Regions from separate parts of the Maricaulis sp. W15 genome, predicted to be linked through region 3. Evidence: predicted binding sites of a transcription regulator. Region 3 holds the regulator's gene; each other region holds the start of a gene.

Region 1 (3,278 bases), on a different contig from region 3:
CGAAAAAGCGCGGTCCGCCGATCACCTTGTAGGGCAGGCCCAGCATGATGAAGCGGTCTTCAAAGGCGCGCATCTGCCAGGCGGCACGGACCAGCACGGCACTGTCGGAATAAGCGCGCTGACCTGAGACCCAGTTCTCGATTTCCTCGGCGACAAAGCGGGCCTCGGCCTCGCCATCCCAGATGCCGCGCACCTGGACTTTCTCGCCCTCGGCATCATCGGTCCACAGCGTCTTGCCAAGGCGCGACCGGTTGGCGGCGATCAGGCCGGAAGCCGCACCGAGGATATGCGCGGTTGAGCGGTAATTGCGCTCCAGCCGGATCACGGTGGCGCCGGAAAAGTCCTTTTCAAAGCGCAAAATGTTGTCGACCTCGGCGCCGCGCCAGCCATAGATCGACTGGTCGTCATCGCCGACGCAGCAGATATTCCCCGTGCCCTGGGCCAGAAGGCGCAGCCACAGATATTGGGCGATATTGGTGTCCTGATACTCGTCGACGAGGAGATAGCGGAACTTGTCGTGATAAAGCTTCAGGACGTCGGGATTGTCCTTGAAGATGTGCAGGGTGTGCAGCAGCAGATCGCCGAAATCGCAGGCATTGAGGGTTTTCAGGCGCTCCTGGTAGATCTGGTAAAGGCCCTGGCCGCGCCCCTCGGCAAAGGCCCATTTGTCGTCCTCGCCCAGCTGGTCGGGCATCAGGCCGCGGTTTTTCCAGCCATCGATCAGGCTGGCGAGATGGCGCGGCGTCCAGCGCTTCTCGTCGATATTCTCGGCCTGGATGATCTGTTTCATCAGGCGCAGCTGGTCGTCGGTATCGAGAATGGTGAAGGAGGATTTCAGATCCACCAGCTCGGCATGGCGGCGCAGGATCTGGGCTGAGACCGAGTGGAAGGTTCCCAGCCAGGGCACGCCCTCGACCGCTTCGCCAATGATCTTGCCGACCCGCTCCTTCATCTCGCGCGCCGCCTTGTTGGTGAAGGTGACGGCCAGGATTTCCCACGGCCGGGCGCGGCCGGTGGCGAGGATATGGGCGAGGCGGGTGGTCAAAACGCGGGTCTTGCCGGTGCCGGCGCCGGCCAGAACCAGGACCGGGCCGTCCATGGCTTCCACGGCGGCGCGCTGCTCGGCATTCAGCCCGTCAAGATAGGGCGTCGGCGGCGCGGGACGCGCCATGTCGGAGATGGAAAGACCGGACATGCAATTCCCTGCAGCTTGGACGGCGGGTTCAACGCGGGTCCGTCGAACCGATTCAATCCGTCATACTGGACTGATTGGCGCCGGTCCCCAAGGGAGGGATGTGTGATTGTTCGTTTTTTGTTCGCTTTGAATTGAGAGTTGAGCAGGCGAGTGGTTGAACCGCTCGTCGGCCCCGGATCTGCGCCCGGCTTTCGCCGGGCTTCGTCCGGGGGAAATGAGCCGGGATGTTTGACGCGCCGCACACATATTTTTCCCGGACGCGCAAAGCGCGATCCGGGACCGACGTTGGGTTTATCGATCCAGAACGCGCTCAATCTTCGAGGCGGGTGACCATCGGCACTTCTTTGTCGAAATCACCGCGGATATCGAACCAGAGGTCTTTCCAGCCCGGGTTCACGGATTCGATCAGCGCGATCTTCCAGGCGCGTCGCCAGCGCTTGATCAAATACTCGCGGTGGGCAGCGGACTCGAAGCCGTCATGCCATTCGAACCAGCCGAGTTGCTTGATGCCATGGCGCTTGGTGTGGCCGGGAATAGCGCCGGTTCGATGCTGCCAGGTGCGCCAGATCAGGTCTTTCGTACGTCCGACATAGAGGGCACCGTGCGGACGGCTGAAGAGGATGTAGACAGCTTCGGGCGCGAGCATTGTCATGCAATTTATAATTGCATGTATTGTGTGTTCAATCAACTGAAACGGGAGGGATTTTGGTCGGCCCCGGATCTGCGCCCGGCTTTCGCCGGGCTTCGTCCGGGGGAAATGAGTTTGGTGTTTGCAGCTATCAGCTTTGGCATCCGGAGTTGGCAAGCTTTTCGTCGCGGATGACACACGCCTTCTTCTCAATCCACGCCCATTTTTCCCGGACGCGCAAAGCGTGATCCGGGACCGACGTTGAGCTTATCGATCCAGAAACTGCTCAGTCTTCGAGACACGTGACGATCGGCACCGCGTCGATCGAACTCACCCGAACAGCGCGTCCACATTGGCTTGGGCGGCTTCGTCGTCGAGTTCATCTTCGGTGGTGGAGCCGCCATGGATGGTGCCGGACGCGGCGGAGATCAGCGGGCGGATTTCTTCGCTGGCCAGTTCCGCGATCCGGGCGCAGGCCTCGGGGCTGGTGGTCTCGCGCAGCACGGACTGGGCGCGCAGGACCTCGCCATTGATCTGCAGGATCAGGGTTTCCAGATGGGCCCGCACGGCATTTGGCGCCGCCCGGTAGGCGAGAATGGCCAGTTCCTTGTCCTTGAAGGAGGAATTGGCGAAGTGGCTGGGATAGTCGGCCGGCGCCCAGTCCAGCACATCCTCGGCGCAATCGGGCATGTCGGGCAACATTTCCATCAACATCACCACTTCATTGAAATGGTTGAGATAGTCGGTCGCGAGCCCGGTTGTCGGGTTGATATTGGCCGTCCGCAACGCCTCTGCAGTCAGTGGCGCTTCGCCGAGCACGGCGCGCTCGCTGGCAGGAATGTCAAACCCGTTCGGTTCCATTGCGCGACCTTATCCGCGACATTCTTTCCAGAGCAATAACCTTGCTGAAGCCCGGCGAACGGTCTCAGCGATGCTCTTCTTCGCTGATCTCAGCGAGGCGGCGGGCATAGGCCGCCTGGGCATCGGCCTTGGTGATGATGCCGGTCACCGCCTGGGCGTCCGAACGTTCGCGGACGACAGCGCTATCAATCTGCTCGGCGTCCATGACGGCGATGGCCCGGCCCAGCATGTCATCTTCATAGACGCAGCTGCCATCGGGCACTTCGGCTTCTCCCCAGCTGCCCAGCGGCTCCATCACATCGCGCACGCGGACCAATTGCAGGACCAAGCGGCTTGCGCCGCCGGCGATGTCATAGCCACGCCGGCGCAATTGCAGCTGGAACAGCGAGCCGCCCAACGCCGACTGGCTGAGAACGGTGGCCAGCGAGACCGCGACCAGCACCGCGACAGACGCCTCATAGCTGGCGGTCAGTTCGAACACGATCAGCGTGGTCGACAGCGGCGCGCCCAGCACCGCGCCGGCCACAGCCCCCATGCCGATCACCGCGAAAAAGCCCGGGCCGGCGGTCTGGTCGCCAGCCAGTACGGCCAATG
Region 2 (3,278 bases), on a different contig from region 3:
GCCTTCATCTGGTCGGCGACTTTCACGCTCAGCCGCCAGAGATGTTTCTCCAGCGTTTCACGATCATCATGATCGGCGTTGAACGTGGTTTCCGAGGACACGCTCTTGCGCTCGCGCTCGGGCGAGACTTTGCGCCGATCCTCGCCGCGCGACAGGCGCGAGAGATGATAACCCATATCGCCATAGCGATCGGCCATGCGCTTGTCGCCTTGGCGCCGGATATCGGCCAGCGTGCGGATACCGTCGCGTTCCAGCTTGGCGGCAAAGGCCGGTCCGACGCCATAGATCGAGCGCACCGGGCGCGGCGCCAGGAAGTCCAGGGCCTCGGCCTCACCGATCACTGCAAACCCGTTCGGCTTGTCGAGGTCGGAGGCGGTCTTGGCGAGAAATTTGTTGAAGGACAGGCCGACCGAGACCGTGATCCCGACCGTCTCCTCGATTCGCCGCTGCAAGCGCAGCAGGGTGAGCGCCGGCGGTGAGCCGTGCAGGCGTGACGTGCCCGAGAGATCGAGGAAGGCCTCATCGATCGAAAGCGGTTCCACCTGCGGGGTGATATCCTTCATCATGTCGCGGATGCGATAGCCCTCACGCGTGTATTTGCCATGCTCCGGCCGGACGACCACGGCGTCCGGGCAAGCCTTGAGCGCCTTGAACATCGGCATCGCCGAATGCACGCCATAGAGTCGGGCGATGTAGCAACAGGTCGAGACCACGCCGCGCTGCCGGCCACCGATGATGACCGGCTTGTCCTCAAGCTCGGGATTGTCGCGCTTCTCGATCGCCGCGAAAAAGGCATCGCAATCGATATGGGCGATCGACAGCGTGTTCAGTTCGGCATGGCGTAGCAGTTTGTGACTGCCACAGGCCGGACAGGAATCGGCCTGCTCGGGAAGTGGTGTCAGACAGGCGCGGCAATAGCCGGGCTCGCTCATGGCGTGCCGCTTTCATCCGCCGGCCAAAGCCAGGCCGCACCGCGGACACCGGAGGCGTCGCCATGTTCGTGACGGACGATCCGCGTCCGGCACACATCGGAGAATATCCAGTCGGGCAGGGCAGCGCTGACCCGCTCGCACAGGCCGGGCGCGTTCGACACGCCGCCGCCAAGCACGATGATGTCGGGATCGAGAATATTGACGATGGTCGCCAGCCCGCGGGCCAATCGGTTGGCATGCCGGTCAACGCTGTCCGCTGCCGCCGCATCGCCGCCTGACGCCGCGTCGAAAATCGCATTCGCCGCCAGATTGCCACCATGCCGCCGGGCATGGTCCGCCGCCAGGCCGGGGCCGGAGACCCAGCTTTCCAGGCAGCCGGTCTTGCCGCACCAGCAGGCGGGCGGGGCGAGTTCATCCTGGCGCGGCCAGGGCAGGGGATTGTGACCCCACTCGCCGGCAATGCCCTGGGCGCCGTCGAGCAGTCGCCCGTTGACGACCACACCGCCGCCGACGCCAGTGCCCAGGATGACGCCGAAGATGACCCGACCGTCACGGCCGGCCCCGTCGCGGGCCTCGGACAGGGCAAAACAATTGGCGTCATTGGCGCTACGGACAGGTCGATCGAGCGCTGCCGACAAGTCATCACGGAAGGGGCGGCCATTGAGCCAGACCGAATTTGCGTTTCGCATCAACCCGGTGGCCGGGCTGATCGATCCGGGATGGGCAAGGCCGACGCGGGCCGGTCCGTGGGCGGACTCAAGTCGCACGACCAGGTCGCGGATGGCGATGATCGTGCCGTCCGGGTCGCGCGGCGTGGCCAGGCGCTCGCGGGCCAACTCCGTTCCGTGCCGGGAAAACAGACGGGCTTCGATTTTGGTGCCACCGAGGTCGATGCCGATTCGATTCATCCTGTCGTCCCCTCCCGCATGGCGTATACTTTTTTCGGCCGCTTTTGTTCTTATCTTGTTCCGAAACGCCCGAAAAGTCGCCTTTGACTCATGGTTGGTTAAGGAAAATCGGGTTTAGTGCAGGTGGGGTTCAACAAGCACGATAAAATACGTGCAAACAACGGGAAGCGCGTCACCGACATGCTGCAGGTCATGCCCAAAAAGGTCCTGATTGTCGAAGACAACGAGTTGAACATGAAGCTGTTCAACGATCTGCTCGAGGCTCATGGCTATGAGACCTTGCAGACCAAGGACGGTTTCAAGGCACTCGAAATGGCGCGCGAGCATACGCCCGACCTGATTCTCATGGACATCCAGCTGCCGGAAGTGTCCGGCCTTGAAGTCACCAAATGGCTCAAGGATGATGACAGCCTGTCGGCGATACCGGTGGTGGCTGTCACGGCATTCGCCATGAAGGGCGATGAGGAACGCATCCGTGAGGGCGGTTGCGAAGCCTATCTGTCCAAGCCGATTACCGTGGCCACGTTTATCGAGACCGTTCGTCAGTTTCTCGACTAGGGGTGGTCGTCGATGAGTGCGCGTATTCTCGTCGTTGATGATCAAGCCGCCAATGTCCGGCTGCTTGAGGCCCGGCTGCAGGCCGAGTATTTCGATGTCTGCACCGCGACCAATGGCGAAGAGGCCATTGCGGTGGCCAAGGCAGAGCAACCCGACCTCATTCTCCTCGATGTGATGATGCCGGTGATGGACGGGTATCAGACCTGCTCCAAACTCAAGGACGACCCGTCGACGCGCCATATTCCGGTGGTGATGGTGACCGCTTTGGACCAGCGCGAAGACCGGATCCGAGGCCTCGAGGCCGGGGCCGATGATTTTCTCACCAAGCCGATCGATGATGTCACCATGTTTGCCCGCGTGCGCAGCCTGTTGCGGCTGAAGGCGGTGCTGGACGAATTGCGTTATCGCGAATCGAACTCGGCGATGTCGGGTGTTTCCGGCGACATGCACGATGACATTGATGCCGCGTCCCGGATTGTGATCGTCAGCGCGGATCCGCGTGCGACCGGACGTTACGCTGCGGCCATGCCGGCCCAGGCCGATGTCCGTCAGATCCACGACCCGGCTGCCGCTATCGCCGCAACCCGGGATGAGGCGGATCTGTTGATCGTCGATCTCACAGCGACTGATTATGACGGTCTGCGCTTGTGTGCGCGTGTCCGTTCGGACGCCGCGACGCGGCAATTACCCATTCTGGCCGTCGTACAACCGGATGATGTCCATCATGCTGTCCGGGCGCTCGACCTCGGCGTCAATGACATCATCCACCGTCCGGTTGATGCCGGAGAGCTGGCCGCGCGGGCGCGCACCCAGCTGCGCCGTAAACGCTATGCCGACCAGCTCCGCTCGCATCTCGATGAAGGCATGGAGCTGGCCGTCA
Region 3 (3,278 bases):
GACCGGTCGCTCGAACATTGCCGAACTGCGCGACGGGGTGATCCGGGAATACAGCTTCCATCCCGAAGAGGCCAGCCTGCCTCTGGCCAGCGCCGAGGCACTGCAGGGCGGCTCGCCGCAGATGAATGCCGACGCCATCCGCGCCTTGCTCGACGGTGAGACCGGCGCCTTCCGCGACATTGCCGTGCTCAATGCCGGCGCCGCCCTGCTCCTGGCCGGACTGGCCGACAGCATTGCCGATGGCACCCGCCTGGCAGAAGCGGCCGTTGATGACGGGCGTGCCAAGACCGCCCTCGCCCGTATGGTCGCCATTTCACACGGGGAGGCGTGAGCCATGAGCACCCGCCCCGAGACCATGCCTGACACGCTGGCCCGCATCGGCGCCTACAAGCGCGAGCATATCGCGGCCTGCAAACAGGCGCGCCCTTATGCCGAGATCGCCGCCGCGGCGCGCGATGTGGCGCCGGTACGCGGCTTTGCCAAGGCCCTCGCTGTCGCACCGGACGGCCTCGGCCTGATCGCCGAGATCAAGAAGGCCAGCCCGTCGAAAGGCCTGATCCGCGCCGATTTCGATCCGCCCGCCCTCGCCCGCGCCTATGAGGCCGGCGGGGCGAGCTGCCTGTCCGTGCTGACCGATACGCCCAGTTTTCAGGGCGCCGATACCTTCCTCACCGAGGCCCGCAATGCCGTCGCCCTGCCGGCCCTGCGCAAGGATTTCATGTATGATCGTTACCAGGTTGCCGAGGCCCGCCTACTCGGGGCCGATGCGATCCTGGTGATCATGGCGGCGGTTGATGATGACACCGCCCGCCAGCTGATCGAGGAAGCCAATGCCTGGTCGCTCGACGTGCTGGTGGAAGTCCATGACGCCGCCGAGATGGAACGGGCGCTGGCGCTCGACGCGCCCCTGCTCGGTGTCAACAACCGCAATCTGCGGACCTTCGAGACATCCCTCGACACATTCGACGCGCTGGCGCCGATGGTGGCTGATGACCGGCTGCTGGTCGCCGAGAGCGGGATTTTCGGCCGTGATGACGCCTTGCGCCTGAAACAGGCCGGTGCCCGCGCCCTGTTGGTCGGCGAAAGCCTGATGCGTCAGGACGATGTCCGGACAGCAACGGCGACCCTGTTGGGCCGTCCGGCGACCGCTTGACGACATTTCAGAACACTTGTAGAACAAACACTCCTATTCCTGATTTGTTCCCGCAGGCCTGCGCCTGATTCCGGGAATGCGAACAAGGGGGTTGCCTTGCTGACGCGGAAACAGAACGAGCTCTTGCTCTTCATCCATCAACGCATCAAGGAAACCGGCGTCTCGCCCTCCTTCGACGAGATGAAGGGCGCGCTGCAACTGGCCTCCAAATCCGGTGTTCACCGCCTGATCACGGCACTGGAGGAGCGCGGCTTCATCCGTCGCCTCGCCCATCGCGCCCGGGCACTGGAAGTGCTCAAATTGCCCGAATCAGCGGCGGCGGCTGAAACGCCGAGCCTGCCACGCGGCAATCTCGGCCCCAATGTCGTGCGCGGCAATTTCGCCAAGCCCGAGGAAAGCCCGCGCGAATCGACGGTCGACATACCCGTGCTCGGCCGGATCGCCGCCGGCGTGCCCATCTCGGCCATCCAGCATGAAACCGACCGCCTGCCCGTCCCTGCGGACATGGTCACCGGCGGCGAGCATTTCGCGCTTGAGGTGAAGGGCGATTCGATGATCGAGGCCGGTATCATGGATGGCGACACTGTCCTCATCCGGCGCTGCCAGTCTGCCGAGTCCGGTGATATCGTGGTCGCCTTGGTTGATGACGAGGAAGCCACGCTCAAACGCCTGCGCAAAAAAGGCGGCTCAATCGCCCTGGAAGCGGCCAATCCCGAATACGAGACCCGCATTTTCGGCCCCGATCGGGTCAAGGTGCAAGGACGTCTTGTGGGACTGATCCGGCGTTATCACTGACGACGTGATTGCTTTGCTTGGCAACTTCGATGCGCACGGTTTGAATCGTCCTTGGACGCTGTCACAGCCATAGGCGCAGGTCGCAGGTGCGCTCTACAGGCGCCGCCTGTGTGCCGTTTGGAACGCACCGGTGGACGCCGGCTCTTGTTCCAGATTCAGCTCCTGCCGCGCCGCGACGATGGTCCGGGATCAGGCGGGCAAGGGACCGTCGCAAATCGCCACCGCCATCAACGCCCGTGCCAGGGGCGTGCACCGACCAATGGCCGTGCACGCTGGATCGCGACCAGTTGACCATCACGCAGATGCAGTGACTGGCCACCGGTTCTCGCCAACTCATCGGCATCGATGATCCGGGCTTGGCATTGGCGGGCAATTGCCGGCGGCACCGCAAGATCAGCCACAATGAGGTCGGCGCGGGAACAATCGGTCGGCCAATCCTGCAGCGACGACAAGCGGGTCACCCGCACGCCCTGGAGCCGGGCATTGCAGCCATGGCTGTCACAATTGGCATCCCAGACTGCCGGCGCCGGATCCGCCACCCCGCGCGCCTCGAGGAACACCCGCGCTGCAAAGCGTGAGCGGCGCCGGTCGCTGACCACCCAGCCGGTGGCGTCATCTCGGGCGAGGATCAATCCGGTCTCGGAGATGAAGAGATCCGGCTGCGGCAGCACGGCCCACAAACCCAGCGCCGCTGCCATCACGGCGGCCCCGCTCCAGCGCCACAGTCCACGAACCAGAAGGCTGGCGACAAAGCCGGCCGCAAACAAGGCCAGAACCAAGCCCGGCGTTGCCGGCAGATAACGCTGCGCGCCCGGCCAGTCGGCGACCATGTGGGCCAGTGCCAGCATGATCGATAACCCCCACTCCATGACGGCGAAGGCCGGACCATCCAGACCGACGGGTATCAGCACCAGGCCGAGCACGCCAGCCGGCATGACCAGCAAGGAGAAAATCGGCATCACCAGCAGATTGCCGGCCAGGCCGAAGCTGGCGACGCGGTGAAAATGGAAGGCGGCAAACCCGGCCGTTGCCGTGCCGGCAACCAGGCTGGTCGTGCCCAAACCACCGAAGAACAACCGTATCTGCGACAAGGCGCCAGCCTGCGAGCCACGGCGGGACCGGTCCTGCCACAGCCGCGCCACCGTGATCAGCGCTGCCGCCGCGGAAAACGACATCTGAAAGCCCGGCGTGATCACGGCTTGGGGCTGCAAGGCAAGGACGGCAATGACGGCAAGGCTCAGCGTGTGCAGCGACAGGGCGCGGCGTCCGAGAATGACTGCACCGAGCACCGAAACCGTCATGATGAAGGCGCGCTGGGTCGGGATCGTAC

What was found. The regulator LexA, encoded in region 3, represses DNA repair genes until DNA is damaged. The targets are predictions, from matches to a motif close to ATGTTCCNCTTGTGTTCC.
Region 1: AWH62_RS10150 (ATP-dependent helicase) is a predicted target of LexA. The motif match lies at 1,302-1,319, and genes of this name have one in related genera.
Region 2: AWH62_RS12220 (ROK family protein) is a predicted target of LexA. The motif match lies at 1,885-1,902, and genes of this name have one in related genera.

Annotation. Positions count from the first base shown of each region.
Region 1 covers NZ_LQXG01000017.1:103,179-106,456, forward strand. The annotation lists gene AWH62_RS10150 (ATP-dependent helicase) at 1-1,195, opposite strand, end outside; gene AWH62_RS10155 (GIY-YIG nuclease family protein) at 1,506-1,841, opposite strand; gene AWH62_RS10160 (hypothetical protein) at 2,154-2,684, opposite strand; gene AWH62_RS10165 (chloride channel protein) at 2,749-3,278, opposite strand, start outside.
Region 2 covers NZ_LQXG01000018.1:207,186-210,463, reverse strand. The annotation lists gene AWH62_RS12225 (DNA polymerase IV) at 1-932, opposite strand, end outside; gene AWH62_RS12220 (ROK family protein) at 929-1,840, opposite strand; gene AWH62_RS12215 (response regulator) at 2,021-2,398, shown strand; gene AWH62_RS12210 (PleD family two-component system response regulator) at 2,411-3,278, shown strand, end outside.
Region 3 covers NZ_LQXG01000012.1:356,098-359,375, reverse strand. The annotation lists gene trpD (anthranilate phosphoribosyltransferase) at 1-331, shown strand, start outside; gene trpC (indole-3-glycerol phosphate synthase TrpC) at 356-1,153, shown strand; gene lexA (transcriptional repressor LexA) at 1,250-1,948, shown strand; gene AWH62_RS07110 (ComEC/Rec2 family competence protein) at 2,176-3,278, opposite strand, start outside.